Regions from separate parts of the Erwinia sp. TECH1 genome, predicted to be linked through region 2. Evidence: predicted binding sites of a transcription regulator. Region 2 holds the regulator's gene; each other region holds the start of a gene.
The links. Region 2 encodes PurR, which represses purine synthesis genes. Its sites were predicted from a motif close to CANGCAAACGTTTGCNTG; they were not measured.
Positions count from the first base shown of each region.

Region 1 (9,899 bases), 700 kb from region 2:
CTCGGAAACCTTTAACCAGTCGCACCTGGCCGACGCCTACGAGCGTCTGCTGCTGGAGACGATGCGCGGCATCCAGGCGCTGTTTGTACGTCGCGACGAGGTGGAAGAGGCCTGGAAGTGGGTCGATTCCATCATGGAAGCCTGGGCGGCCGATAACGAAGCGCCTAAACCGTATCAGGCCGGGACCTGGGGGCCGGTTGCCTCAGTCGCGATGATTACCCGCGACGGCCGTTCCTGGAACGAGTTCGAATAAAACGCTCGACTAACCCGCTTCGGCGGGTTTTTTTACGCCTGGCGTCGGCCTGTAAAAAATTGAACCGCAGTTTCAAAAATATCTTTGGCGCATGGACGCACCCGCTCATAATCCTGTATGGTAGCAGACGATCACTTTTCGGACGCCGCGCGCGTCGTTTTTGCCCGCCTTATTGAAGCAGGCAGGCCTGACAGGAGAAGCAGGACGATGAGTAACTGGGAAACAAGCGCTGAAAAAATTCTTACCACCGGGCCGGTCGTACCGGTCATCGTAGTCAACAAGCTGGAACATGCGGTGCCGATGGCGAAAGCGCTGGTCGCGGGCGGGGTGAAAGTGCTTGAGGTAACCTTGAGAACGGCCTGCGCAATGGATGCGATAAAAGCGATGATCGCAGAAGTGCCTGAAGCCATCGTCGGCGCGGGCACGGTGCTGAACGTGCAGCAGCTGCGGGAAGTGACCCAGGCGGGCGCGAAATTTGTTATCAGTCCCGGCATCACCGAGCCGCTGCTACAGGCTGCCGTGGAAGGGCCAATCCCGCTAATTCCGGGGATCAGTACCGTATCTGAGCTGATGGCCGGCATGGATCACGGCCTGCGCGAGTTTAAATTTTTCCCGGCGGAAGCCAACGGCGGCGTGAAAGCGCTCCAGGCCATCAGCGGACCTTTCCCACAGGTTCGCTTCTGTCCGACCGGCGGCATCTCTCCGGCCAACTACCGGGACTATCTGGCGCTGAAAAGCGTGCTGTGCATCGGCGGTTCGTGGCTGGTGCCGGCGGATGCGCTGGAAGCAGGGGATTACGATCGCATTACGCAGCTGGCTAAAGAGGCGGTAGCAGGCGCGCGCTAATGCCGTTCAGAGCGTAAAACTAAAAAAGGATGGCTGGCGGCCATCCTTTTTGCTGAGGCGGGTACAGCGCCGGCCGCCAGCTTTACAGAGGCGGGAGCGCATCAGCCGCTGATTTTACGCTAACGATGCAGAAGCGCGCACAGCGTCAACCGCTGACTTTTACGCCAGCAGCGCAGAAGCGGGGCAGCATCAGCCGCAGATTTTACGCTAATTATGCAGTAGCGCGCACGGCGTCAACCGCTGACTTTTACGCCAGCGGCGCAGGCGACAGCACGCTGCACGGCCTCATCAATATCGTCACCGGTTGCCAGCGCAACGCCCATGCGACGTTTGCCCTGAACTTCCGGCTTGCCGAACAGACGAAGCTGCAAGCCCGCGCCAAGTACCGTATCCAGATTGGCGAACTGCACGTTATCGCTGCTCAGTTCCGGCAGGATCACCGCCGAGGCCGCCGGGCCATACTGGCGGATGCCGCCAACGGGCAGGCCAAGAAAAGCGCGGACATGCAGCGCAAATTCCGAAAGATCCTGAGAAATCAGCGTTACCATGCCGGTGTCGTGCGGGCGAGGGGAAACCTCGCTAAACACCACTTCATCCCCGCAAACGAACAGCTCCACGCCAAACAGCCCGTGCCCGCCCAGTGCGATAACCACTTTCTCGGCAATCTGCTGCGCGCGCTGTAAAGCCAGCTCGCTCATCTGCTGCGGCTGCCAGGATTCGCGGTAGTCGCCATCTTCCTGGCGGTGGCCAATCGGCGCACAGAAGTGGATCCCGTCGGCAGCGCTGACGGTCAGCAGCGTGATCTCAAAATCGAACTTCACTACGCCTTCCACTATCACCCGGCCTGCACCGGCGCGTCCGCCCTGTTGGGCATATCCCCATGCGGCAGCAAGCCCTGCGGCCTCGCGGATAAAACTTTGCCCCTTGCCGGAAGAGCTCATGACCGGCTTCACGATGCAGGGAAAGCCAATTTCCTGCGCGGCCTGATTAAAGTCCGCCACGTTGTCGGCAAAGCGATAAGAAGAGGTCGGCAGCGCCAGCTCTTCTGCAGCCAGGCGGCGGATACCTTCGCGGTTCATGGTCAGACGAGCGGCGCGAGCCGTCGGCACCACGCGCTGCCCCTGTTTTTCCAGCTCAATCAGCATATCGGTAGCGATGGCTTCGATTTCCGGCACGATATAGTCCGGACGCTCCTGCGCCACCAGCGCTTTCAGCGCCTCGCCATCCAGCATATTGATTACGTGACTGCGATGGGCGACATGCATCGCCGGTGCATCGGCATAGCGATCCACCGCAATGACTTCAACGCCCAGACGCTGACATTCCAGCGCCACTTCTTTACCCAGCTCGCCAGAGCCAAGCAGCATTACACGCGTTGCCGCAGGACGCAGCGCAGTACCAAGAGTTGTCATAAATCTCTACCTGATTAGAGGAAAAAATGCGGGCGCAGTATAAACGAAAACGATTGCGTCTTCATCCGATTTCCGGGCTTGAGAAAAATTCCCGGCCTGATATACTGTATAAAAATACAGTTAAACGAGGTGGGCACTATGGCTGTTGAAATCAAATATGTTGTCGTCAGAAAAGGTGAGGAAAAGATGACTTTCGCCAGTAAGAAAGAAGCCGACGCTTATGACAAAATGCTGGATATGGCCGAAGTGTTCTGCGACTGGCTGAGCGCTGCGCCATTGGATATGGATGAAAATCAGCGCGAGGCGTTGGGGATGTTCCTGTCGGAAAACAAAGATGCCGTGCAGCATATCCTGCGTACCAGCAAAATGCCGGAAGCGGAGTCCTCCCGTCCCGTTGCGTCAGTCGCTGCGTTAACCGCTGAGGATGCCGATGCCGATGCGGAAGAGAAGAAGCCCAAAGCGGGGCGCATTAAAGCAGCCTGAGGCGGTCTCGTCTGTAGTATGTGACGTTGTGGCTTGTTTACCAGCCCTGTCGCTACCAGATGCCCTGATAAGAGGGCGTTATCAGTAGCAGCCTGTCCTCGGACAGGCTTTTTATCTTTCTGTTTAGCGTTTACAGACCACAGCTTTTCAGGTTCAGGCGATTGTCGCCTGCGCACAGCAGCGTTTCAGCGCGTGCATGGCTTCTTTCGCCGCATCGGAAGGCGAGCGCTGTTTAATCTCATCATTAAAGACTTCCAGCCCAACCGGCCCGCTGTAGCCTTCCGCTTCCAGATAGTCCAGCAGCGTATAGAGCGGGAAGTTGCCCTGGCCCGGCAACAGCCGATGGTGCCTTGCCGTTTCCACCAGTTCGCTGCCGGAAGGCAGCGTGGCTAAATCGGAAAGCTGTACCAGGAAAATTTTGTCCATCGGGATGCCGTTTAAGTCGGCCACGGTTCGGTTGCGTACAAAAATATGGAAGGCATCCACGACCAGGCCCAGATTAGGCTCGTTAATACGCTGTACCAGCTGCCAGGCGGCGGCCGTAGTATTGATATGGGTGCTCCATGCCATCGCCTCAAAGGCGACCCGCAGCCCACGCTTTCCCGCTTCCTGCGCCAGCCAGCGAATATCCTCTTCTTCACGCCCGGCGATACACTCTTTTTGCGTAGAGGCTGGCGTCAGCAGGGTGGTGGCGCCCAGCGCCGCCGCTGTCTCCATCATTTTCAGCGCGTCGCGGCGTTTTTCCTCGCGCTGATCGTCCGGTGCGCCGTCAAAATCCAGCAGCACCTGGTAATCCGTCAGGGCAAGCCGCTGTTCCTCAAGCAGGCTGGCTACAGCCTGAGGCGTACCTTCAGCCGGGTCCACATCCTGCCGCCACAATTCCAGCTGGCTGAAGCCAGCCTGAGCGGCGGCGATAATTTTCTCTTCCGTTGTGCCGCTCAGTAAAACCGTATTAATAAAAAGTGGATTATGTTGAAAACGCATCCTGTTCCCCTTAAAGCTCAATAGCAAAAAAATGGACAGAGAGCCGGTAAACGGTCCGACCTTTTGACTCTCGCCTGCTGACAAGTATAGCGACCTGTGCCGATTCGCCAGCCTCATCAGCGCGCTAAAGGTTTTCCAGGCTTTGCCTGACTTGACGCTTCCTGACGTTAGCCGCTCTATGCTGGTTTTTTTACAATAAGGAGAGCATATGACTAACTGGCTGCAACAAATTCAAACCGTGTTAGGGAAAGGCAAGGGCGGCGGCGAGGGCCTGAGTAAAATGCTGGCGCCGGGCGCTTTAGGCGGCCTGGCCGGGCTGCTGATCGCCAATAAATCTTCCCGTAACCTGCTGAGCAAATACGGTAAAAACGCGCTGATTATTGGCGGCAGCGCGGCGGCGGGCGCGCTGCTCTGGAACAAGTACAAGCAGCGCGTCAGCGAAACGCATCGTGAAGAGCCGCAGTTTGGGCAGCAGGCCACCGCAGTGGACAGACGCGCGGAGCGGCTGGTGCAGGCGCTGGTGTTTGCGGCAAAAAGCGACGGGCATATTGACGGCGAAGAACGTAAGGCCATCAATGAGCATATTCATCAGACGGGGCTGGGCGCGGAAGGCGAGCAGCTGTTGCAGCGCGCTATCGATATGCCGCTGGATCCTAAAATGCTGGCGCAGGATGTGAAAAACGAAGAGGAAGCGCTGGAACTCTACTTCCTCAGTAATCTGGTCATTGATGTCGATCACTTTATGGAGCGCAGCTATCTGCAGGCGCTGGGCGACGAGCTGAAAATTCCGCAGGACGTCCGCGAGAGCATGGCGAAAGATATCCAGCAGGAGAAGCAAAAGCTGGTCGCCTGACTCTTTCCGGGCGCCTTACCCGGCCCGGAAAGCTTTTTTAACGTTGTTTATCAACTCTTGTCAACGCGCTGCGCTTGGCAATCACCGCCGTAGCTGCCACCCTTACTCTGTATAACTGATTCAGCGGGGCAGCAAATGATAAAACCACCAGTCGCTAAAAAAATACCTTACGAGATGAGCGCGCACGGCGAGACGCGCATAGACAATTACTATTGGCTGCGTGACGACAAGCGTGAAGATACGGCCGTGCTGGACTACCTGCATGCGGAAAACGACTACGGGCAGGCCGTAATGCAGACGCAGCAGGCGCTGCAGGAAAAATTACTGAAAGAGATGGTCGATCGCGTGCCGCAGCGCGACAGTTCCGTTCCCTATGTCAAAAACGGCTATCGCTACCAGCGACGCTATGATGAGGGCAACGAATATGCCGTCTACACCCGCCAGCCGGAAGAAACCGCCACGCCGGAAGAGTGGGAGGTGCTCGTTGACGGCAACCAGCGCGCCGCCCACAGCGAATTTTATACGCTGGGCGGCCTCGGCATCAGCCCAAACAATGAAGTGATGGCGCTGGCGGAGGATTTTCTGTCGCGCCGTCAGTACGGCATCCGCTTCCGCAACCTTAAAACCGGCAACTGGTATCCGGAGGTGTTGGATCACGTCTCTTCCAGCTTCGTCTGGGCCAGCGACAGCCGCACTTTTTACTATGTGCTGAAGGATAAACAGACGCTGCTGCCCTGGCAGGTATGGCGTCACCGGCTGGGCACCCCACAGCGGGATGACGAACTGGTCTATGAAGAGCAGGATGAGACTTTTTACGTCAGCCTGCATAAAACGATGTCCGAGCACTTTATTCTGATTGTGCTCAATAGCACCACTACCAGCGAAATCCGGCTGCTGGACGCCGAATTTGCCGATGCACAGCCGCAAATTTTCTGCCCGCGCCGTAAGGATCACGAATACAGCCTGGATCATTACGATCACCATTTTTACGTGCGATCCAACCGCGAAGGCAAAAATTTCGGCCTGTATCTCACCGATCATGTGAAAGAGGAAAAATGGCAAACGCTGATTGCGCCGCGCGATCACGTTATGCTGGAGGATTTTGCGCTGTTTCGCGACTGGCTGGTGGTGGAAGAGCGTCAGCGCGGCCTGACCAGCCTGCGGCAGATTAACTGGCAGAGCGGAGAAGATTACGGTATCGCTTTTGACGATCCGGCCTATGTCACCTGGCTTTCCGTCAATCCCACGGCGAATACCAGCAAGCTGCGCTATGGCTACTCCTCAATGACCACGCCGGATACGCTGTTCGAGCTGGATATGGACAGCGGCGAGCGGAAAATCCTCAAGCAGATGGAAGTTAAGGGTTTTGACGCCAACGACTACCGCAGCGAACATCACTGGATCAAGGCCCGTGACGGTGTCGAAGTGCCCGTTTCGCTGGTCTATCATCGACAGCACTATCGACCTGGTAAAAGCCCGATGCTGGTTTACGGCTATGGCTCTTACGGCAGCTGTATGGATGCGGACTTCAGCTCCAGCCGCCTGAGCCTGTTGGATCGCGGCTTCGTCTTCGCGCTGGCGCACATTCGCGGCGGCGGCGAGCTGGGCCAGCAGTGGTACGAAGATGGCAAATTGCTGAACAAGCTCAATACCTTTCATGATTTTATCGACGTGACCAATACGCTGGTGGAAAAAGGCTATGGTAACCCGGAAAAGCTCTATGCCATGGGCGGCAGCGCTGGCGGCCTGCTGATGGGCGCAGTTATCAATATGGCGCCGACGCGCTTTCACGGCGTGGTGGCGCAGGTGCCGTTTGTGGATGTGGTCACCACGATGCTCGACGAATCTATCCCGCTGACCACGGGAGAATATGATGAGTGGGGCAATCCGGCGGACGAGCGTTACTATCGCTATATGCGTCAGTACAGCCCTTATGACTGCGTCACCGCGCAGCACTATCCGCATATGTTGGTGACCACCGGGCTGCATGATTCCCAGGTTCAGTATTGGGAACCGGCGAAATGGGTCGCGAAACTGCGTGAGTTTAAAACAGACGATAATCTGCTGCTGCTTTGTACCGATATGGATGCGGGGCACGGCGGTAAATCAGGCCGTTTTAAATCTTATGAGGGCGTGGCGCTGGAATACGCTTTCCTGATTGGCCTGGCGCAGGAGACGCTAAGCGCCGCCAGCGCCCGTTAATCCGCCGACAGAGCCCGTTCCATTGCGCTTTTGAGATCGGGCTTCAGATCCGGGATATTTTTTAGCATCCACTTCAGGTATCCCGGATCGCGTTTCACCACATCATCAATACGGCTACCGCGATATTTGCCGAACGGGAAAGTGGCGCTGGAGCCGCGAACCTGCATCCGGCGCACCATTTCTGGCGCATCCCAGCCGGAAAATTCCATAATACGGATCAGCAAAGCCGCCGTAACGTAGCAGTCGTACAGCGCCCGGTGAGCGTGGAGATCCGCTGGCGGCGTCACGTCCAGCTGTAAAGCTTCACGCAGCGCCTGGTTGCCGTATTTTTTTCCGGGCCACAGGCCTCTCGCCAGCGTCATAGTACAAATCCATTCGCCCGGCATTTCCGGCAGCATCCGACGGTCAAAGCTGGCATTGTGAGCGACGTAGTAAGGGCTGCCGTGATAGCGGCCAATCGCTTCTTCAATGGTGGGCTTGCCCAGCACCATCGTTTCAGTGATGCGGTGGATGGCCATAGCCTGACGGCTGATGGGCCGATCCGGACTGATCAGATCGCTCATAGGGTTCACGATCCTGCCGTCGATAACGTCAACGGAGGCGACTTCCACTACGCCGCCCTGCAAGCCACAGGTTTCGGTATCTATTACGCGTAACATAATTTCTCTCTTTCAGAGGGCGGTAGCCGTGCGTAAATCGTGTACTTCGCCCTGCCATTTACTGTCCTGACGTCGGGCGATAACCAGCTGCTCGCCACGACCGCCAGCGATAACCTGCCGGCCATTTTCATCCCAGACGGCGCTTTTCCCCGCGCTGTCAAAACCGCCCGTGGGCAGAGCGTGGTTAGCCATCAGCACGGCAATATTGAACTTACGCGACCAGCGCGCCAGATATTCGCAATCCTTGTGATAACCTTTTTCAGAAAGGAGCACGCTGGTGGCATAAAGATTAGCGCCACGATGCGCGGCATCGCGAGCGTAGTCTTCCACGCTGATATCGGCGCAGACCGCCATCGCCACATGATGATGTTGGTAGCCAAACACGGGAACGCTTTGTCCGGGATGGAAGAAGGGTTTTTCCGCCTCTACCAGATTGCGTTTAAAATAGGCCAGGCGCGTGCCGTCAGGCAAAAAAGCCAGCGCGCAAAGGCGTATTTTATCGCCATCCTGCAAAGGAACGCCGGTAACAATACTCATACGGTATTCTGTCGCCGCTTCGGCAAAAGCGTTAAGGCGCACATCGTCTATCGACATCGCCAGCTGGCTGGCAAGCGCAAGCTCATAGCCGGTGATGGAAAGCTCCGGGAACAGCAGTAAATCAACCTGATGTTCAGCGGCCTGACGAACAAAAGCCAGATGGCGTTCTATATTCCACTCGATTTCTCCGGGACGAGACCCTGATTGCGCGGCGGCGATGCTCCAGACGGACATAAATATACTCGCGATACGGTTTTTGAGACGTTATCTCAACCGAAGCGACCAGGAAACACAAGTTATTCGCGTAACTATTTTTGCTTCGGCTCATACGGCAGGCGGGAAAGGCTGAGCGACGCCTGTCGATAATGCGTCAGCCGCTGACGAAACCAGTCGCGCAGGGCCTCCGGCTGCTCGCGCTCCACCATCTCCGCCACGACCGGCATATTGTAGCGCTCTTTAAACGCCACGCCTGCGGCAGCTATATCAACATTGATTTTGTCTTTTTCTTCCTGCGGCAGCACCGCCAGATTGTAGTTCATGATGGCCTCCATTGACTCGCGGCAAAAATAAAGCAGACGGCCGCGTTTCGCAAGCCTGACGGCGGGGTAAAGCCCTTAACGACTCGACACTTTATTGGTAGCGGAGTATTCTTTCGGCCTTGTCGCAGCCCCGGGCTGCACCAAACGGGATGGATTCAATGCGTAGGTCAATGATTTTCGCGCTGGCGCTGAGTGCCGCCGCTTTTTCACAGCAGGTTTCTGCTCACGCCCACCTTAAAAGCCAGTACCCGGCAGCGAATGCCAATGTGGAAGCTTCGCCGCAGGCGCTGACGCTGACGTTTTCGGAAGATATCGAACCGGCTTTCAGCGGCGTTGAGGTCACGAACGCTCAGCAGCAGGCCATGCCGCTCTCCGAAGCCGAGCGTGCACCAAAGCAGCATAATCAGCTAATCGTGCCGCTGGCGAAGCCGCTGAGCAGCGGACAGTATCAGGTCAACTGGCATGTGCTGTCGGTTGATGGTCATAAAACTAAAGGAACCTACACCTTTAGCGTGCAGTAATATGTCCCTCAGCCTGTTTTATCTGCTTTCTCGCTGGCTGCATTTTGCCGCGTTGATGACGCTGACGGGCGGCGCAATCTACACCACGTTGTTGGCGCCCGCGCGTTTCCGGCCGCATCTGGCACGGCGTCTTCACCGGCTGCTGGTGGCGGCTTCGCTGCTTGCGCTGGCAACGGCGATAATGCTGCTGGTGGCGCAAACCGGTCTGATGGCCGACGGCTGGCGCGATATTGGCGATAGCGCCATATGGCAGGCGGTGCTGCAAACACGTTTCGGGCAGGCCTGGCAATGGCAGCTGCTCGCCGCGCTGTTGGGCGTCGTCGCCTTATCAGCCAGGGGACAGCTGCGGCAGTGGCTGTTATTACTGAGTGGGGCGGGGCAGCTGGTTGGGCTGGCCTTTGTGGGCCATGCGACCATGCTGGATGGCACGGCCGGTTGGCTACAGCGTCTGAATCATAGCGTACATCTGCTGTCGGCTGCCTTCTGGGCGGGCGGCCTGCTCCCGGTAGTGATTTTGATGCGCGATATGGCGCGTTTCCCGGCGGGCTATGACGCTATCCGTACGCTGATGCGCTTTTCCCGTTACGGTCATCTGGCTGTGGCATTGGTT
Region 1 is NZ_JBSRZK010000001.1:2,796,998-2,806,896, reverse strand. Features, by position in the region: gene zwf (glucose-6-phosphate dehydrogenase) at 1-253, shown strand, start outside; gene ACVWZ0_RS13255 (bifunctional 4-hydroxy-2-oxoglutarate aldolase/2-dehydro-3-deoxy-phosphogluconate aldolase) at 461-1,099, shown strand; gene purT (formate-dependent phosphoribosylglycinamide formyltransferase) at 1,333-2,511, opposite strand; gene ACVWZ0_RS13245 (YebG family protein) at 2,650-2,994, shown strand; gene ACVWZ0_RS13240 (sugar phosphate isomerase/epimerase family protein) at 3,148-3,978, opposite strand; gene ACVWZ0_RS13235 (tellurite resistance TerB family protein) at 4,187-4,831, shown strand; gene ACVWZ0_RS13230 (prolyl oligopeptidase family serine peptidase) at 4,970-7,033, shown strand; gene exoX (exodeoxyribonuclease X) at 7,030-7,692, opposite strand; gene ACVWZ0_RS13220 (carbon-nitrogen hydrolase family protein) at 7,705-8,463, opposite strand; gene ACVWZ0_RS13215 (DNA polymerase III subunit theta) at 8,538-8,768, opposite strand; gene yobA (CopC domain-containing protein YobA) at 8,918-9,289, shown strand; gene copD (copper homeostasis membrane protein CopD) at 9,291-9,899, shown strand, end outside.
Region 1: the regulator PurR is predicted to act here: its motif matches at 2,554-2,571, upstream of purT (formate-dependent phosphoribosylglycinamide formyltransferase).

Region 2 (9,899 bases):
TGCGCAACTGTGCGAAGCGCAGCATTTTTAAACATCCGGTTTAAATGAAGATGTTAGCGGGCCGCGCGTGCCAGCAGCTGCGCTTCAGGCTGGCGCTGCAACCGCAGAATACGCCAGACCATCATAATCGCGCTGGAGGTCAGGCCAATAATAAAGCCTGTCCAGAAGCCCGCCGGGCCCATCGGCGCCACCACCCAGTCCGTTAATGCCAGAATGTAACCGCTGGGCAGGCCCAGCACCCAGTAAGCGATAAAAGTGATAAAAAAGATGGCGCGCGTATCTTTATAGCCGCGCAGAATGCCGCTGCCGATAACCTGAATCGAATCGGAAAACTGATAAATTGCGGCCAGCAGCATCAGCTGAGCCGCCAGCGCCACCACGGCCGGATTCTGATTATAAAGCAGCGCGATTTGCTCGCGAAACACCACCGTGAACAGCGCCGTCAGCAGCGACAGCGACATGCCCACGCCCTGCGCCGTCCATGCCGCTACGCGAGCGCCTTCGGTCGAGCCCTGACCAAGCCGGAAACCCACGCGGATAGTGGTGGCTGCGCCAAGAGAAAGCGGCAGTACAAACATCAGCGAGCTGAAGTTCAGCGCTATCTGGTGACCCGCCACCTCGACGATGCCCATCGGCGACACCAGCAGCGCGACGACGGCGAACAGCGTCACCTCAAAGAACAGCGCCAGCGCGACGGGAAGGCCGAGTTTAAAGAGGCGGGAAAGCGCTTTCGCATCGGGCGGACTGAACCGATCCGCCAGGCGGATATCGCGCATGGAAGAGGCGCGCGAAACCCATATTTTCATCGCGATAAACATTACCCAGTACACGGACGCCGTCGCCACGCCGCAGCCGACGCCGCCAAGCGCGGGCATCCCGAAATGGCCATAGATAAAAATATAGTTAACCGGAATATTCACCAGCAGCCCGAGAAAACCCATCACCATGCCCGGCTTGGTTTTGGCGAGGCCTTCGCACTGGTTGCGCGCGGTCTGGAAAAAAAGATAACCCGGCGCTCCCCACAGCAGCGCATGAAGATAGCCTACGGCTTTATCCGCCATCACGGGATCGATATTTTGCATAGAACGGATAACATAGCCGGCGTTATACAGCACAACCATAACCAGCAGGGAAGCGAAGGCGGCCAGCCAGTACCCCTGACGAACCTGGAAAGCGATACGATCGCGGCGGCCCGAGCCGTTGTACTGCGCCACAACCGGCGTGAGCGAAAGCAGCAAACCGTGGCCGAACAGAATGGCGGGCAGCCAGATAGATGTGCCGACCGCAACGGCAGCCATATCCGTTGCGCTGACGTCGCCGGCCATCACCGTATCCACAAAGCCCATAGCGGTTTGCGCAACCTGCGCAAAAATTACCGGAATTGCCAGCGCCAGCAATTGACGCGCCTCGGTCAGATACTTCTGCACATATACACCTGTTTTTTAACTGAAGGGAGAAAGACTATTTGGTATAGTTTTAAGATCAGACAAGAATAGCGAAAAATCCACCGAGGTCATAATTATGTTTACCGGTATTGTGCAGGGCACCGCAGAGGTGTTGGCAATTGAAGAGAAACCGAATTTTCGCACGCATATCGTCCGCCTGCCCGGACGATATGCTGCCGGGACTGGAGCTGGGCGCTTCCGTATCTCACAATGGCTGTTGCCTGACGGTGACCGGGGTTGACGGCAACCGCGTCAGTTTTGACCTGGTAAAAGAGACGCTGCGTATTACCAACCTGGGGGATTTAAAGCCCGGCGATATTGTTAACGTAGAGCGCGCGGCGAAATTCAGCGATGAAATCGGCGGCCATTTAATGTCCGGTCATATTATGACTACCGCCGAAATCTGCAAAATCCTGACGTCTGAAAATAACCGCGAAATATGGTTTAAGCCGCAGGACAGCGAGCAGATGAAATATATTCTGCACAAAGGCTTTATTGGGATTGACGGCATCAGCCTGACGGTTGGCGAAGTCACCAAAAGCAAATTCTGCGTGCATCTGATCCCGGAAACGCTGGCAAGAACCACGCTGGGCGGCAAGCGGCTGGGCGACAGAGTGAATATTGAAATCGATCCGCATACCCAGGCGATTGTGGAAACCGTTGAGCGCGTGCTGGCGCAGCGTGAAGCGGCGCTGCTGGCGGCGGCCGCTGCGGAAATTCAGCCGGAAGAGTAATAAACAAGGTCGGCTTAGTGGCCGACCTTGTCCGCTAGTGCGGCACCCGCAATCCGCCCTCTTTACCGTGGGTAAAGACCACCTGCCAGAGCTGAATATCCCGCGCGCGGAAAGCGCCCGCACAGGCGTTAAGGTAGTAGCTGAACATGCGCTTAAAGCGTTCGCCATATTTATCCGCCAGCTGCGGCCACGCGGCTAAAAAGCGCTGGTGCCAGGCCATCAGCGTCAGATCGTAATCCGCCCCAAAGTTGTGCCAGTCTTCCATCACAAAATGCGGTTCGTGCGCCTCGGCAATATGGCGTACGGAGGGCAGGCAGCCGTTAGGGAAAATATATTTATCGATCCACGGATCGACATTATCGTCCGTTTTGTTCGCACCAATGGTATGCAGCAAAAAGATGCCGTCCGGCTTCAGATTGCGATCGACCACGTTAAAGTAAGTGGCGTAATTTTTTGGCCCGACGTGCTCAAACATACCAACGGAAACGATGCGGTCAAACTGCTGATCGAGGTCACGGTAATCCTGTAGCAGGATGGTGACGTCCAGCCCTTCACCACGTTGCTGCGCCAGCTTCTGCTGCTCGGCGGAGATCGTCACGCCAGTCACCTTGACGTTGTAATGCCGCGCCGCATAAGCCGCCAGCCCGCCCCAGCCGCAGCCGATATCAAGCAGCGACATACCGGGTTCCAGCTGAAGTTTCTCGAAGATCATTTTTAATTTAGCCTGCTGCGCCTGCTCCAGCGTTTCCGCCTCTTTCCAGTAGCCGCAGGAGTATTGCATGTAGGGGTCAAGCATCAGCGTAAAAAGGTCATTACCAAGGTCATAATGCTCTTTGCCGACAATCCAGGCGCGCTTGCGGGATTGCAGATTAGTGAGGCGCGCGGCGGCGATGCGCAGCGTATCTTTAAAATGGCGAGGAAGCTGCTGATCCAGCTTAGCCAGCAGCACGCGGTGAAAAAACATATCCAGCTGCTCGCACTCCCACCAGCCGTCCATATAGCTTTCGCCCAGGCCCAGCGACCCTTCCTGCATCACGCGTTTAAAAAAATCGGGATGGGTCACCTGAATATCCCAGGGACGGGTGCCGTTAATTTCGATATCCGCGTTGCGTAACATTTCCTGGGCGATTCGATACCACTGATTTTCTTCCAGGCTCACTTCTTCTATACACGATGAACTCATAGCTTCCCCATCACCCTTCGTGATTGAAACCTGAGAAAAAGAATCATCAATTTCCACAGGGTTTGAGAAAACGCACGCTTAGCCGTGCGCCTGATATCCGGCGTTACAGAGGATTGAACTGAAACCTACAGAATGAGGGTGACGCCTGCCACAAAAGAGAACACCCGGACAACCCTGTCAGGAATCAAAAAAATGATACAAAGTTGTTATGAATTATTGCCTGAAATTGAGTATATGCTCACCTCAGGCAATATTCAACGCCTTATCGTTAGGACGCTAACTAAATAGATTCAGCCAGTTAACGACGGCTCTGAGCGTGGGTCAGGGGAGCGTTGGCTAACGTCGTCCTTTGTAAAATATAGCCAATAATTGTCAAAAACACAGTACTGAGCATGACCAGCGACGTGGTGGCGAGCGGGTTAGCAATAAAACCGGAAACAATCATGCTGGCGACGAAGCAGAGACCAAGCTGCAGCGTGTTTTGCAGCGCGGCTGCTTTACCGCTGGCCTGCGGAAAAGGCAGCAGCGCATTCGCCACCACAATCGGATAGATAGCGCCGTTGGCCAGCGCCATACCGCAAAACGGCAGCAGCAGCGCCCAGGTCGAAGGCGTTTCCACCTGTGCGGCGATGAAAAACGCGCCCACGCTGAGGGCATACAGCGTCAGCAGCCAGGGCAGCAGCGAAGCGCCTTCGGTCTGCTTCAGCAGCGCCCGACAGCCGTAGCCGCCGGCGAGAAAGGCCAGCGTCTGCGGCACGTAGCTAAGGCCGATATCGCCCGGCGACATGCCCAGTTCGGCCAGAATAAATGGCGAACCGGTCAGCCAGGCGAAAAAGCTGGCGGAGCAGGCGGCGTAAATCAGCACGTTGCCGCTCCAGATCGGTGACTTCAGCAGCGTGAAGAAACCTACTTTCGCCTCTTCTTTATGCTCTTTTGGCGCAGGCGTCGACAGAAAAAGCGTGGCGACCAGCAGGATCAGGGCCAGCAGCAGCAGCGCCAGGAAAATCGACCGCCAGGCAAAGTGGTTCAGCAGCCAGGCACCCAGCAGCGGGGCCAGCGCCGGCGACAGCGCCACCAGCGGCATAATAGTGGCAAACACGCGGTTGGCCTGCGCGCCGGAATAGCGATCGATTACCAGCGCCTGCCAGCTGACGGCGGCGGCGCAAATGCCTACCGCCTGTAAAAAGCGCAGCGTCAGCAGCATGGTGGTGGATTCCGCCCACCACATTGCGCCGCAGCTGACGGCAAACAGCCCCAGCCCCATCAACAGCACCGGCTTGCGGCCAATGCGGTCGGAAAGCGGCCCCCAGAACAGCTGCGCGCTGGCAAACCCGGCCAGGAACAGGCTGAGGCTGGCGCTGATGACGCCCGCTTCGGTTTGCAAATCCTGCTGCATCGCCGTAAAGGCGGGCAGATACATATCGGTGGCAAGAAAACCCGCAACGCTGAGCAGCGCGAGGTAAAGTAAAAATCCTTTCGACGGCATGAGATTTTGCTCTTTTTTATCAGGTGAATAGCGGACGGCAGTGTAAAAGAGTGCGATAGCGGTTGTGAAACGGTAATATTTGCGTCTTGCGTTCAAAAATTTTGCAGGAAGAATATGTGGTCAGAACACTCGCTTGAGGTGATTGATGCGGTCGCCCGAACCGGCAGCTTTACCGCCGCAGCGGCGGAGCTGCATCGCGTTCCGTCCGCCATCAGCTATACCGTGCGCCAGCTGGAAGAGTGGCTGGCGGTGCCGCTGTTCGAGCGGCGTCACCGGGACGTGGTCTTAACGGCGGCGGGCGAGGTCTTTATTCAGGAAGGGCGGAGTGTTATCAAAAAAATGCTTGCCACGCGACGCCAGTGTCAGCAGGTCGCCAACGGCTGGCGCGGCCAGCTGAATATTGCCGTCGATCGCATTGTTAAAACCGCGCGTACGCGCCAGCTGGTGGTGGATTTTTACCGACATTTTCCCGATATGGAACTGCATCTTTCACCGGAGGTATTCAACGGCGTATGGGATGCGCTGGCCGACGGCCGGGTTGACGTGGCGATAGGCGCGACGCAGGCCATTCCGGTCGGCGGACGCTTCGCCTTTCGCAATATGGGAATGCTCAACTGGCGCTGCGTGGTGAAGGCGGATCATCCGCTTGCGCAACACCGGGAGAAGGTTAGCGAGGAGGCGATCCGGGAGTGGCCTTCGCTGGTGCTGGAAGATACCTCGCGCGCGCTGCCGAAAAGAACCACCTGGACGCTGGATAATCAGCGACGGCTGGTCGCGCCGGACTGGGAGAGCGCGTTTGATTGCCTGCTGGCCGGGCTGTGTGTCGGCATGGTGCCGGGGCATCTTGCGCAACCGCTGCTGCAAAACGGCTCGCTGTGCGAACTGAGGCTGGATCCGCCTTTTCCGGATAGCCCCTGCTGCGTCAGCTGGTCGGAACAGCAGGCGTCGCCAGCGCTGCGCTGGCTGCTGGATTATTTAGGCGAAACGGAAACGCTGAACAGCGAATGGCTGCGGGAGGCGTAAAAGACGGGCAGCGGATGGCCGCCCGTGCGCTTAGCGACGGTAGTCGAGGAAAGGGCCGTCCGCTACGGAGCGACGTTCAATCAGCGTCGGATGCACTTCAATCGTCTGCGGCTCTTCGCGTTTGCTGGTAATACGATCGAGCAGCATATTGAAGGCCGTTGCGCCCAGACGCTCTTTCGGCTGGTGGACGGTGGTCAGCGCGGGGGTAAAGTAGCGCGAGTTGCGCACGTTATCATACCCGATCACCGAAATATCCTGCGGTACGCGCAGGCCCATCTCGTCTGCGGCGCAAATCGCGCCCATCGCCATCACGTCGCCGCCGCAGAATACCGCGGTAGGACGCTGTTTTTGCGCCAGCAGCTGCTGCATGGCGCGATAGCCCGATTCCGGCTCAAAATCGCCCTGAACCAGCCACTCTTCGCGCAGCGTAATCCCCGCTTCGTTCAGCGCCTTGAGGAAGCCGGCATGACGACCGCCGCCGGTATTGCGCTCCATATGGCCCGGGATCACGCCGATATCGCGGTGGCCGCGATCGATCAGATAGCGGCCTGCCAGATAACCGCCTTCAAAAGCGTTATCGAGAATAGTGTCGGTAAAATCGCCGCGCGACTCGCCCCAGTCCATGACGACCATCGGGATGTTGCGGTGATCTTCCAGCATCTTAATCAGCTCATCCGGGTACTCGGCGCACATGACCAGCAGGCCATCGACGCGTTTTTGCGCCATCATCGACAGATAGGCCTGCTGCTTTTCCAGTTCGTTATGCGCGTTGCCCAAAATCAGCGTATAGCCTTTGGCAAAACAGCTGTGTTCAACCGCCTCAATAATTTCGGCGAAATAGGGCGCCTCGCTGGAGGTCGCCAGCAGGCCAATGGTTTTGGTGTTATTGACCTTCAGGCTGCGGGCCACGGCGCTGGGCGAATAGTGCAGCGCTTTGATCGCTGCCCAGACGGCTTCCCGCGTGTCTTCAGCGACAAAGCGGGTTTTATTAATGACGTGGGACACCGTGGTGGTTGAGACACCGGCGCGTTTGGCCACATCTTTTATGGTTGCCATGGAAAAAGACTCCTGCGCTGTTCAGTAAGTCACTGAAAAGCGGTTTGTTAAACGATTGCCTGGAATGATGATAATCCTGATATAAGTTGCGCATAATTTGTTGCGGAATGGTTATAACAGGAGGGAGTTCAGGGTGGCGAAACAGACTTGAGCAGAACATCATGTCGGCTAAATGCCTGTTGCGCAACAAACCGTGGATTCTAACAAGAGCAGGCGCAGAACACGAGGGTTTTAGGGCAACAGGCGAAAATTTTGCGCAAATAAGAGTAAACCGGCCCGGATCGTTTGCGCGATCCGGGCCTCCAGCCTGCTGAGTGGGCTAGCGGATAGTTTTCGGCGTCATGACGCGGCGAGCGCCGACGTAGTGCTGCTCCCAGTAATCTTCGCTGAGCATACTCACCTGGATATCCTTGCCGGTACGCGGCGACTGGATAAACTTGCCGTTGCCCAGGTAAACGCCAACGTGATCCGCCGAGGCGCGGCCGTTGATGCTGAAAAATACCAGATCGCCTTTTTCCAGCTCGTTGCGCTTGATCGAAGCCGCATCCCGCAGATGGTACATTTCGTTAGCGGTGCGAGGGATCTTAAACTTCACCAGATCTTTATAGGCATACCAGACCAGACCGCTACAGTCGAAACCGGTCTTGGGCGAGGTGCCGCCCCAGAGATAGGGCTTGCCCAGCTGGTTCATCAGCTTGCTCATCGCCGTTTCGCGGGCTTTCTGATAGCGGGCGCGATGCGCTTTGCTGAGCTTAAGCGGGGCCGAGGCCGAGCCGCTGGTTAAGGCTTCCGTCTCTTCGTTGCGCAAGCGATGACGACCATAGCGTTTCTTGGGCGGCAGCGCAGCGGCGACGGTCTGCGTTTTTTTGCGCAGCTTAAACTTTTTAGCAAGGGGCGAACGGCTTTTGGTTGGGCTGGCTTCTTTTACTTTACGTGTAGAGGTTTTCACCGGGCGGCGCTTGCGGCGATCGTCTTCACGAGCAGGCGTGGCGCTGTCTGCTTTGTGGTGGTCCGCTTTAACGGCAGCGTGTGGCGATGCGTGCGCCACAGACATAAACAGCTGGGCAAAGGCCAGCATCAGCAACGTGATGAGTAAACGCATCTTTACCATTAACAGTTTGTGCTCCCGCCAGTGGCAAGAGCATGGCTAAATAAGGAGATCTGCGCCTGGGCAGTCAGTCAGGACGATTCTAATCGAACTCTTTACTAAAAAGTAAGGCCTTTTTTGTTTCAATCGTCGCAAAGCGGTAAAAGCTGTAAAATTTAGCCTGTTCAAACATTTATCTGCGCAAATTTGCCGCTGATATTTACAGTTAACGCAGCACCGCCGGACCGAAAATGGTATTTTAACATTTTGTTTTCCGACCGTAGCGTCAGCGGGCGACTGAAAATGACATTTTCATCACGCTCGCAGACTCGCTACACTATACAGACACGAAGTAGCCGATTGAGGAAGGCATTTATGAGCACCATTGAGAAGATTGAGCGCCAGATCGCAGAAAACCCGATTCTGCTGTATATGAAAGGTTCCCCAAAACTGCCAAGCTGCGGCTTTTCCGCGCAGGCCGTACAGGCGCTGTCCGCCTGCGGCGAGCGTTTCGCCTATGTCGATATCCTGCAGAATCCGGAAATTCGTGCTGAGCTGCCTAAATACGCCAACTGGCCGACTTTTCCACAGCTGTGGGTAGACGGCGAGCTGGTCGGCGGCTGTGACATCATTATTCAGATGTTTCAGGCGGGCGAACTGCAGCAGCTGATCAAAGAGACGGCGCAGAAATATCCTTCCGACGCAACAGAATAAAACGTTGCGCTAAGCGAAGAGACTATCGGACAGGCCTGACAATGCGTCAGGCCTGTTTTTTTTAGTCGAGGTTCGCCGTTTCCGCCAGCGGCCAGCCGCCCAGACGTTTCCAGCGATTAACCAGCTCACAGAACAGATCGGCCGTCTGCACGGTATCATACAGCGCGGAATGCGCCTGCGAACTGTCGAAAGGCATTCCGGCGGCCGTACAGGCTTTCGCCAGCACCGTTTGCCCCAGCACCAGACCGCTCAGCGCGGCGGTATCAAAGGTGACAAACGGGTGGAAAGGATTACGCTTCAGCCCGGCTCTTTCCGCCGCGGCATTCATAAAATTCAGATCGAAAGTGGCGTTATGAGCCACCATGACGGCACGATTGCAGCCCTGATCTTTGATACCTTTGCGCACGGCTTTAAAGATGGCGTGCAGCGCTTCGTACTCGCTGACCGCGCCGCGCAGCGGATTGGCAGGATCGATGCCGTTAAAGGCCAGCGCTTCGGGTTGCAGAACAGACCCTTCGAACGGCTCAACGTGAAAATGGAGCGTTTCGTCTTTCTCCAGCCAGCCATCGTCGTTCATTTTCAGCGTGACGGCGGCCACTTCCAGTAAGGCGTTGGTTTTGGCGTCGAAACCGGCGGTTTCAACATCGATCACTACCGGATAAAAACCGCGAAAACGGCTGCTGAGGGCGTTAAGTTCGTTCGATTCGGACATCAGGATCTCACAGGCGAAAATTGAGCGCGTATTATGGCAAATTTCGGCATGGGTTGCAGCAGGGGAAGGGGAAAGAAGGGTGCCGGGAAGGCACCCCGACGCGTTACGCGCCCAGGCCGTGGCCCGCGTGTTTGTTTTCGATCAGTTCGATTTTATAGCCGTCCGGATCTTCCACAAAGGCGATAATGGTGGTGCCGCCTTTAACCGGGCCGGCTTCACGAGTTACGTTGCCGCCTTCGTTGCGGATACGGTCGCAGGTAGCCGCCACGTCGTCCACGCCCAGCGCGATATGGCCGTAGGCATCGCCCAGGTCATATTTATCCACGCCCCAGTTATAGGTCAGCTCAATCACCGCGCCTTCGCTCTCTTCGGTATAGCCTACGAAAGCCAGCGTGTATTTATATTCGGTGTTTTCACTGGTGCGCAGCAGGCGCATGCCCAGAACTTTAGTATAGAAAT
Region 2 is NZ_JBSRZK010000001.1:2,101,879-2,111,777, forward strand. Features, by position in the region: gene ACVWZ0_RS09910 (MATE family efflux transporter) at 54-1,427, opposite strand; partial or broken gene ACVWZ0_RS09915 (riboflavin synthase subunit alpha) at 1,522-2,179, shown strand; gene cfa (cyclopropane fatty acyl phospholipid synthase) at 2,214-3,362, opposite strand; gene punC (purine nucleoside transporter PunC) at 3,661-4,848, opposite strand; gene punR (DNA-binding transcriptional activator PunR) at 4,963-5,871, shown strand; gene purR (HTH-type transcriptional repressor PurR) at 5,902-6,927, opposite strand; gene ACVWZ0_RS09940 (C40 family peptidase) at 7,247-8,029, opposite strand; gene ACVWZ0_RS09945 (Grx4 family monothiol glutaredoxin) at 8,390-8,728, shown strand; gene rnt (ribonuclease T) at 8,790-9,440, opposite strand; gene gloA (lactoylglutathione lyase) at 9,544-9,899, opposite strand, start outside.

Region 3 (9,899 bases), 320 kb from region 2:
CTTTTAGCAACGGCGTAAATCAGCGTTGCGCGTAGCGTTTTTCTTCTTCCACCGGCGAGCGTTTCATGACGCGATCCAGCACTTTCGCTTCCAGCTCTGCCAGCCGCACGGAGCCTTTACGGCGCGGGCGCGGCAGGTCGATTACCAAATCCAGCCCGATATTGCCTTCTTCAATCAGCAGCACCCGGTCAGCCATCGCCACGGCTTCGCTGACGTCATGGGTGACCAGCAGCACGGTGAAATGATGCTGCTGCCACAGCGACTCGATCAGATCCTGCATTTCAATACGCGTCAGCGCATCCAGCGCGCCTAAAGGCTCATCCAGCAGCAGCAAACCCGGCCGGTGGATCAGCGCGCGGGCCAGCGCCACACGCTGCTTTTGCCCGCCGGACAGCGCCGCAGGCCATTCGTTGGCGCGTTCCGCCAGGCCGACGGCTGCCAGCGCCTCCAGCGCGTCGCTTTTCCAGGCACGGCCTTTCAATCCCAGGCCAACGTTATCGATAATGCTTTTCCACGGCAGCAGGCGCGCATCCTGAAACATCAGGCGGGTATCGTCTCTGGCTTCGCTCAGCGGCGCGCTACCGGCCAGCAGCTCGCCGGCGCTGCTTTTTTCCAGCCCGGCCAGCAGGCGAAGCAGGGTGCTTTTACCGCAGCCGCTGCGTCCGACCACCGCCACAAACTGGCCGGAAGGAATATGCAAATCGATGTTATTCAGCACGGTGCGGCCGTGATACTGCTTGCTGACGCGGTTAACGATCAGAGGCGTACCGGCGTTAAGACGCGCTGGAGAAGACGTTAACTCGCTCATGCGTTTTCCTCTTTAAGTTGATAAGCCGGATGCCAGCGCAACCAGACGCGTTCCAGTAACAGCGCGCTGACGTCAGCCAGTTTACCGAGCAGGGCATACAGGATAATGGCAACCACCACGATATCGGTCTGCAAAAATTCGCGCGCGTTCATTGCCAGATAGCCGATGCCGGAGTTGGCGGAAATGGTTTCCGCCACGATCAGCGTCAGCCACATCAGGCCCAGGGCAAAGCGCACGCCGACCATAATGGAGGGCAGCGCGCCCGGCAGCACCACCTGAATAAACAGGCTCCAGCCGGAGAGGCCATAGCTGCGGGCCATCTCTACCAGGCCGCGATCGATATTGCGGATGCCGTGATAGGTATTGAGATAAATAGGGAACAGCGTACCCAGCGCCACCAGAAAAATCTTGGCGGATTCGTCAATGCCAAACCACAGGATCACCAGCGGGATCAGCGCCAGGTGCGGCACGTTACGCAGCATTTGCACCGACGTGTCCAGCAGCCGTTCGCCCAGGCGCGACATGCCGGTAATCAGGCCGAGGATCAGGCCGATGGAACCGCCAATGCTGAAGCCGACCGCCGCACGCCAGCTGCTGATCGCCAGGTGCTGCCACAGCTCGCCACTGGCCGACAGCTTCCAGAACGTAATCACTATGGCTTCTGGCGAAGGCAAAATACGGGTAGAAAGCCAGCCGGTCTGTGAGGCGATTTGCCACACGATCACCAGCGCAATGGGCAGTGCCCATGGGATCAGCTGATTGCCGATACGATTAAGCGGTTTGCTCATAGCCACCTCAGCTCTGCGACACTTTTTGTGGAGCGAAATCATGCGCTACGGCTTCGCCGTGCGCGGTAATGTTGTTCGGCTGCGGCACTTCCGGCACGTTCAAATCGAGATGCGGGAACAGCAGCTCGCCGACGCGATAGGCCTCTTCCAGGTGTGGATAGCCGGACAAAATAAACGTCTCAATGCCCAGATCGGCATACTCCTGCATCCTGGCCGCTACGGTAGCGCCATCGCCGACCAGCGCGGTGCCCGCGCCGCCGCGCACCAGCCCAACGCCCGCCCACAGGTTGGGTGAAATCTCCAGCTTATCGCGACGTCCGCCGTGCAGGGCGGCCATGCGGTGCTGACCAACCGAATCGGTTTTTGCCAGCGCGGCCTGCGCCTTAGCAATAGTGGCGTCATCCAGATGCGAAATCAGACGATCTGCCGCTTTCCAGGCTTCTTCATTGGTCTCCCGCACGATAACGTGCAGGCGGATGCCGAACTTCACCGTTCTGCCCTGGGCCGCCGCTTTCGCCCGCACCTGCTCAATCTTCTCTTTGACCTGCGCCGGCGGTTCGCCCCAGGTCAGGTAGACATCGACCTGTTCCGCTGCCAGATCCTGAGCAGGTTCTGAAGAGCCGCCAAACCATAACGGCGGACGCGGCTGCTGCACGGGCCGAAACATCAGCCGGGCGCCGCGAACGTGCACGTGCTTGCCTTCGTAATCCACCGTTTCGCCTTCCAGCACGCGACGCCAGACGCGGGTAAATTCCGCCGACTCAACATAGCGCTCACGGTGATCCAGAAAGACGCCGTCGCCCGCCAGCTCTTCCGCATCGCCGCCGGTCACCAGGTTAAACAGCGCACGGCCGTTTGACAGCCTATCCAGCGTGGCGGCCTGGCGCGCGGCCTGCGTAGGAGAGATTACGCCGGGACGCAGCGCAACCAGAAAACGCAGGCGCTGCGTCACGGGGATCAGCGACGCGGCCACCAGCCAGGCATCCTCACAGGAACGCCCTGTTGGGATCAGCACGCCACCAAAACCCAGACGATCGGCAGCCTGAGCAATTTGCTGCAGATAAGCGTGGTCGACAGGACGCGCGCCCTCCGTCGTGCCTAAATAGTGACCATCGCCATGCGTGGGCAGAAACCAGAAAACGGAAAGGCTCATTGTGGGACTCCTTGCGTAGCGGCGGCGACATGCCAGACACGGCTGGCGATATCGACTTTCACCGGCATTAAATGGTTAGCGTAAAAGAGATCGGCGGTATGCTGCTGGGCCTGTACGGTTTTCTCGCTGACCGGGCCGATAACGGTCGGCGGACGGTGATCGAGATAGCTGGCGATAACCGGTTTCGGCAGGCCGATAGTTTGCGAAAGCAGGGCAATGCTCTGCTCGCGATCGCTGCGGGTCAGCTCGTCGGCCTTGCTGAACGTCTCCAGCACCTGCTGCACGAAAGCGCCGTTGGCTTCAGCAAAGGGGCGGGTCGCCAGATAAAACGAACCGGTCAGGTTCAGCCCGTCGCCATCGGCCAGCACCCGCACGCCGCCCTGCAACAGCGCGGCGGAATAGTAGGGATCCCAGATAGCCCAGGCATCGACATCGCCCTGCTGGAAAGCCGCGCGGGCATCGGCAGGCGTCAGATAGGCAGGCTGAATATCACTGAATTTCAGCCCGGCTTTGGTCAGCGCGCGCAGCAGTAAATTATGCGAGCTGGAGCCCTTCTGGAAAGCCACCTTATGGCCTTTCAGTTCGGCGACGCTTTTAATCGGGCTGTTTTTGGCTACCAAAATCACTTCGGACTGTGGCTTGGGCGGCTCTGAGCCGACATAAAGCAGATCGGCGCCGGCCGCCTGGGCGAAGATTGGCGGAATGTCGCCCGTGCTGCCTAAATCGATGCTGTTAACATTCAGCGCTTCCAGCATTTGCGGGCCGGCCGGAAACTCAATCCATTTAATCTGCGTATGAGGGAAACGCTTTTCCAGCAGCTGATGCGAGCGGGCCAGCGCCATGCTCACCGACCCTTTTTGATAGCCAATACGGAAAGCGGCAGGCGCGGCCTCGTCCGCCAGCGCGCCGCCTGTGAGCAGCGCGCTGAAAGCCAGCGCCGAGACAAAACGTGTAAACAGGCTCATGGGCGCTTCCTTATACCGCTGCGGCCAGCCGCTGATGACGACGCGACAGCGCATACCAGAAGGTGTCGAGTGATTCCGCAATGCGTTCGGCAAGCAGCGGAGAGAGTTCGGGCTGGCGATCGTAATGGCTAATCTGGCTGTCGTCGGCAAACACGCCGTGCAGCACCTCCTGCGCCTTCAGCGCGTTAAGCACCGGTTTTAGCGCATAGTCCACGGCCAGCATATGCGCGATGGTGCCGCCGGTCGCCAGCGGCAGCACCACTTTATGCTCCAGCGCGCGTTCCGGCAGTAAGTCGAGCAGGGTTTTTAACGCGCCGGAAAAAGAGGCTTTATAAACCGGCGTGGCGACGATCAGCCCATCGGCGTTAGCCAGATCCTCTTTTAAAGCCAGCAGCGCAGGCGAGTCGAAGCGGGCGTAAAGCAAATCCTCTGGAGGAAAGTTATGCAGGTTCCAGGGGATCACCTCGGCGCCTCGTTGCTCCAGCGCGTGCTGGCACAGGGTCAGCAGCGCGGTTGACCGCGAAGGATAGCGAGGACTGCCTGCCAGAGTAATAACGCGCATCATCTCTCCTTATAACCAAAAGTTATTGATTAAAATAATTCCTGAACTTATGGAACTATCCTGGCAGAGTGTGACGGACGCCTTAAATGATTTATCCGGCATATTTAAGTTACTTTTTGACTAAGCGAAAAACAGATAACAGGAAAGTGCGGAAAAAGAGAGGGATGGGGGCACGCAAACGTTTTACTTTCCCGGCAAAGGACTTTACCATTTTCCCCCGCGCCTGCAGCGTTGCTGCGCATGTCGAAGGCCGCTGTTCTTTGTATCTGATAACGTATAAAAGCGAAGAAGGCGTGTCGACCGCACAGTTTTCAGGGTTGCTGAGGCAACCGTTAGTCCTTTTCCGGCCCGGCATTATGGGCTACTCAGGAGCGATCATGTATAACCTGGTTCGTAACGCGCTTTTTCAGCTCGACGCCGAGCGTGCGCACGAATTGACCCTTCAGCAGCTGCACCGGATAACCGGAACGCCGCTTATTCATCTGGTTCGACAAACTCTTCCTTTTAAGCCCGTCAACTGCATGGGCCTGACGTTCAAAAACCCGCTGGGCCTGGCGGCGGGGCTGGATAAGAACGGTGAATGTATTGACGCCTTCGGCGCAATGGGCTTTGGCTTTATTGAAGTCGGCACCGTGACGCCACGACCACAGGCGGGGAACGATAAGCCGCGTATGTTCCGCATCAGAGAGGCGGAAGGCATTATTAATCGTATGGGATTCAATAATCTGGGCGTGGACCAGCTGGTCAATAATGTCAGGCAGGCTCGCTTCGACGGCATTCTGGGCATCAATATCGGCAAAAATAAAGATACGCCGGTCGAAATGGGTAAAGAAGATTATTTAATCTGTATGGAGAAAGTTTATCCTTATGCAGGTTATATTGCGATCAACATCTCATCGCCGAATACGCCAGGGTTACGCACGCTGCAATATGGTGAAGCGCTGGACGATCTTTTGCAGGCGATTAAGCACAAACAGCAGGCGCTGGAAAATCAGCATCAAAAATATGTGCCGGTAGCGGTCAAAATTGCGCCGGATTTAGCTGAAGAAGAACTTATCCAAATTGCCGACAGCCTGGTGCGGCATAATATTGATGGTGTAATCGCGACCAATACCACGCTGGATCGTTCGCTGGTTAGCGGCCTGAAATACAGCGAAGAAACGGGCGGCCTGAGCGGGCGTCCGGTACAGCTGAAAAGTACGGAAATCATTCGCCGTCTCTCGCAGGAACTGCAGGGCCGGCTGCCGATTATCGGCGTAGGCGGCATAGATTCGCTGGTGGCAGCCAAAGAAAAAATGGCGGCGGGCGCCTCGCTGGTGCAGATATATTCCGGTTTTATTTACAAAGGGCCGCCGCTGATTAAAGAAATTGTCAGTCATATTTGATTAAATGCAGGCTTAACGGGGCCAGGGGGTTTATTTTCCCCTCTGGCTCGTTTATATTTTCTCCTGTTTATGCATTATTCAGACTATTTTGGCACGGGGCGGATCGCGTGTTCGCTGACCTCGCGATAAATAGCCGACCTGACGATCATTACGGGATACTTCATGAGGATTAAACCTGACGACAGCTGGCGCTGGTTCTTCGATGACGAACAGGAACGCATGATGTTGGCTATGGCGGAAGGCGCGCTGTTCCGCTCACGCTTCCCTCGTAAAATGCTGACGCCCGATGCCTTTAACGCCGCGCAATTCTCCGTCGACGACGCCGCCCTGTTTTCCACCTTCGCAGAAAAATGCCTGACGTGCGACCTGACCGAATGGCAGCGTACCGAGCTGGTGCTGAACGCGCTGGTTGCCCTGCGTTTTCTGAAGCCGCAGATGCCTAAAAGCTGGCACTTTTCCGCGCATCCGCGTCACTGTACGCCGCAGGATGGCGAGCTGGTAGCGGTACGCCTGTGCGAGACGGGCGAAGAAGCCACGCTGCTGGTGGTGGAAGCGGGCGAAAATGCCGCGCTGTGCCTGCTGGCGCAGCCGGAGCTGCAGCTGGGCGGCAAAACGATGGTGCTGGGCGATGCTATCAAGGTGATGCACGATCGCCTGCTGCCCGCCATCAGCCAGCATATTTTCACCTTCGCCCGCGCCGTTTAACGCGCCAACAGCACCAGGTCGCCGTCCGGGACGCAGCTACAGCTTAACAGCGTGCCGTCCTCGCGCAGCGCGCCTTTCTTCAGCGCCCGAACCTGGCCGGACGCCAGCCGGACGCGGCAGCTGCCGCAAACGCCCGCACGGCAGGAGTAGGGGATGCGATAACCCTGCATCTCCAGCTGCTCCAGTAAAACCTGCTGATTGTTGCCGCTGAAGCGCTCGCCTTCCCAGCTGAGGGTGACGCTTTCCTGCGCTGCGGCAACCGCTTCCAGCGATTCCGCCACTTCACCCGCGCCATACAGGCGTGCCGGTTTATCGGCAACCACCTCCAGCTCGTCACCCACCCGCACGATGCCGCTGTTGCGTGCCACCAGGTTGATACCAAAATCGACATCGCCGCTGCCATCCATCGCGGTACGAAATTTTTGCAGGGTTGTCAGCGGCTCGCCGGTGGGATGCCTGCGGCCGCGCTCCGTGCTGACAGTGGTAAAAATGCAGCGGCTGCAAGGTTTCGGTGCGTCAAAAAGGATGCCGCCGATGCGCACCGTTGCCCAGCGATCTTCCGCCCATGCCGTCGTGCCCGTTACCACCAGGTTTGGACGGAACTGCTCCAACTTTACGCCGGCCGGGCAACGCTTACGTAAATCGTGCAGCGAGGCCTCATTAATCAGCAAATAAGGATAGCCGTCGGCAAAGCCCAGCGGCACCTCGCTAAATCGCTGCACGCGCCGGGTCATCTCTGGTCCTACCCAGCGAAGCTGCACGGGACGCGGAAAAAAGCCGCTCAGCCAGCTGTTGATTGGCGCAGGCGCAATCAGCGCGGTGAAATGGTTGCCCCAGACTTCCACCGGCGCAGGCTCGGCGGCGAAATCCGCAAAGCGAACGGTGGCGCTGCTGCCGTCCGGCGCCGCCAGCAGCAGACCGTCCGGCAGCAGCGCGGGCGTAAAAAGCACCATTTCAGGATACTGACGCGCTGTAATAAAGGTGCCGTCCGCCTCGGTAAGCATAAAAATACGATCGAAGGCCAGGCCGCTGGCAAGCGCCTGAGCATGAGAAACCTGCGTGCCACGCATGGATTTTACGGGATGAATAAACAGACGGGACAGGCTAATCATGGTGCTCTCCAGCAGGAAAGAAAACGCCAGCGCGAAAAAAGAGCCGGGAGCGGCTGACGAAAAGAAGCTAACTTTATGACATGCGCCCCGGATTAGCTATAATGCGCAGCAATTTTCCAGATGATAAGTGATGTTATGAATTCTCTGTTTGCCAGTACGGCGCGTGGGCTCGAAGAGCTGTTAAAAAGTGAACTGGAAGCGCTGGGGGCCGAGGGCTGCCAGATTGTCCAGGGCGGCGTACATTTTCAGGGCGACGATCGTCTGATGTATCAGAGCCTGATGTGGAGCCGCCTGGCTTCCCGCATCCTGCTGCCGCTGACCGAATGCGGCGTATACAGCGACCTGGATCTCTATCTGGGCGTACAGGCTATCGACTGGCCGGCGCTGTTCGGCAGCGATAAAACCTTTGCCGTGCATTTCAGCGGGCTGAATGAAGTGATCCGCAACAGCCAGTACGGCGCGCTTAAAGTCAAAGACGCCATCGTGGACAGCTTTACCCGCAAAAACCTGGCGCGACCGGATGTGGATCGCGAGCAGCCGGATATCCGCGTTAACGTCTGGCTGAACAAAGACAATGCCAGCATTGCGCTGGATCTGAGCGGCGAAGGCCTGCACCAGCGCGGCTATCGCCAGCAAACCGGCATGGCGCCGCTCAAGGAAAACCTGGCGGCGGCTATCGTGCAGCGCTCCGGCTGGCAGGCGGGCACGCCGATGGTCGATCCTATGTGCGGCTCGGGCACGCTGCTGATTGAAGCAGCGATGATCGCCAGCGATCGCGCGCCTGGCCTGCATCGCACCCACTGGGGCTTTACCGGCTGGAACAAATTCGACGAGGCGCTGTGGCGTGAAGTGACCAGCGAAGCGAAAGTGCGCGCTCGTCGCGGGCTTCAGGAAACGACGTCCCGTTTTTATGGTTACGATAACGACTCCCGCGTCATTGAACGCGCGCGCGTTAACGCCCGTCGTGCTGGCCTGGCGGAGCTTATCAGCTTTACCACCCAGGACGTGCTGAAGCTGACCAATCCGCTGGCGGAAGGGCCAACCGGCACCGTGCTGAGCAACCCGCCTTACGGCGAACGTCTGGAAAGCGAACCGGCCCTGATTGCGCTGCACAGCCAGCTGGGACGCCTGATGAAACAGCATTTCGGCGGCTGGAACCTGTCGCTGTTCAGCGCGTCGCCGGAGCTGCTGAGCTGCCTGCAGCTGCGTGCTGAACGCCAGTTCAAGGCGAAAAACGGCCCGCTGGACTGCGTACAGAAAAACTATCAGCTGGGAGTGAATACCTCCGGCGTGGCGCAGATTGCGGAAGACTACGCTAACCGCCTGCGTAAAAACCTGAAGAAGCTGGAAAAATGGGCGCGTCAGGAAGGCATTGAGTGCTACCGCATTTACGATGCCGATCTGCCGGACTACAACGTCGCTGTCGATCGCTATGGCGAGTGGGTGGTGGTGCAGGAGTATGCGCCGCCGAAGACCATCGAGCCGTCTAAAGCCCGTCAGCGCCTGTTTGACGTTATTGCCGCCACGCTCAGCGTGCTGGATCTGCCGGCAAACCGTCTGGTGCTGAAAACCCGCGAGCGGCAGAAAGGCAAAAGCCAGTATCAGAAGCTGGGCGAAAAGGGCGACTTCTTCGAGGTTTCCGAGTTTAACGCGAAGCTGTGGGTAAATCTCACCGACTATCTGGATACCGGCCTGTTCCTGGATCACCGCATCGCGCGTAAAATGCTTGGGCAGATGAGCAAGGGCAAAGACTTCCTGAACCTGTTTGCCTATACCGGCAGCGCCAGCGTGCATGCCGGACTGGGCGGCGCCAAAAGCACCACCACGGTGGATATGTCGCGCACCTATCTGGAATGGGCAGAACGCAACCTGCGTCTGAACGGCCTGACCGGCCGCCAGCACCGCCTGATGCAGGCAGATTGCCTGAGCTGGCTGCGCGAGTCCGACGAGCAGTTCGATCTGATCTTTATCGATCCGCCAACCTTCTCGAACTCGAAAAGAATGGAAGAGAGTTTTGACGTGCAGCGCGATCATCTGCTGTTGATGAAAGATCTGAAAAGGCTGCTGCGCAAAAACGGCACCGTCATGTTCTCCAACAATAAGCGCGGCTTCAAAATGGATCTGGAAGGCCTGGCCGAGCTTCAGCTGCACGCTGAAGAAATTACCGCGAAAACGCAGTCGCAGGACTTCGCCCGCAACCGTCAAATTCATAACTGCTGGCTGATTACTCACGCCGGTAAGGAATAAGTTTTATGTCACTGATCAGTATTCATGGCGCTTACCTCTCATTCAGCGACGCGCCGCTGTTGGATAACACCGAGCTGCATATTGAAGAGAACGAGCGCGTCTGTCTGGTAGGGCGCAACGGCGCGGGCAAATCAACGCTGATGAAAATCATCAACCGCGAGCAGCCGCTGGACG
Region 3 is NZ_JBSRZK010000001.1:1,778,792-1,788,690, forward strand. Features, by position in the region: gene ssuB (aliphatic sulfonates ABC transporter ATP-binding protein) at 20-808, opposite strand; gene ssuC (aliphatic sulfonate ABC transporter permease SsuC) at 805-1,596, opposite strand; gene ssuD (FMNH2-dependent alkanesulfonate monooxygenase) at 1,604-2,749, opposite strand; gene ACVWZ0_RS08330 (sulfonate ABC transporter substrate-binding protein) at 2,746-3,714, opposite strand; gene ssuE (NADPH-dependent FMN reductase) at 3,725-4,276, opposite strand; gene pyrD (quinone-dependent dihydroorotate dehydrogenase) at 4,651-5,661, shown strand; gene ACVWZ0_RS08345 (cell division protein ZapC) at 5,824-6,366, shown strand; gene ACVWZ0_RS08350 (YcbX family protein) at 6,363-7,478, opposite strand; gene rlmKL (bifunctional 23S rRNA (guanine(2069)-N(7))-methyltransferase RlmK/23S rRNA (guanine(2445)-N(2))-methyltransferase RlmL) at 7,614-9,725, shown strand; gene ACVWZ0_RS08360 (ABC transporter ATP-binding protein) at 9,731-9,899, shown strand, end outside.
Region 3: the regulator PurR is predicted to act here: its motif matches at 4,448-4,465, upstream of pyrD (quinone-dependent dihydroorotate dehydrogenase).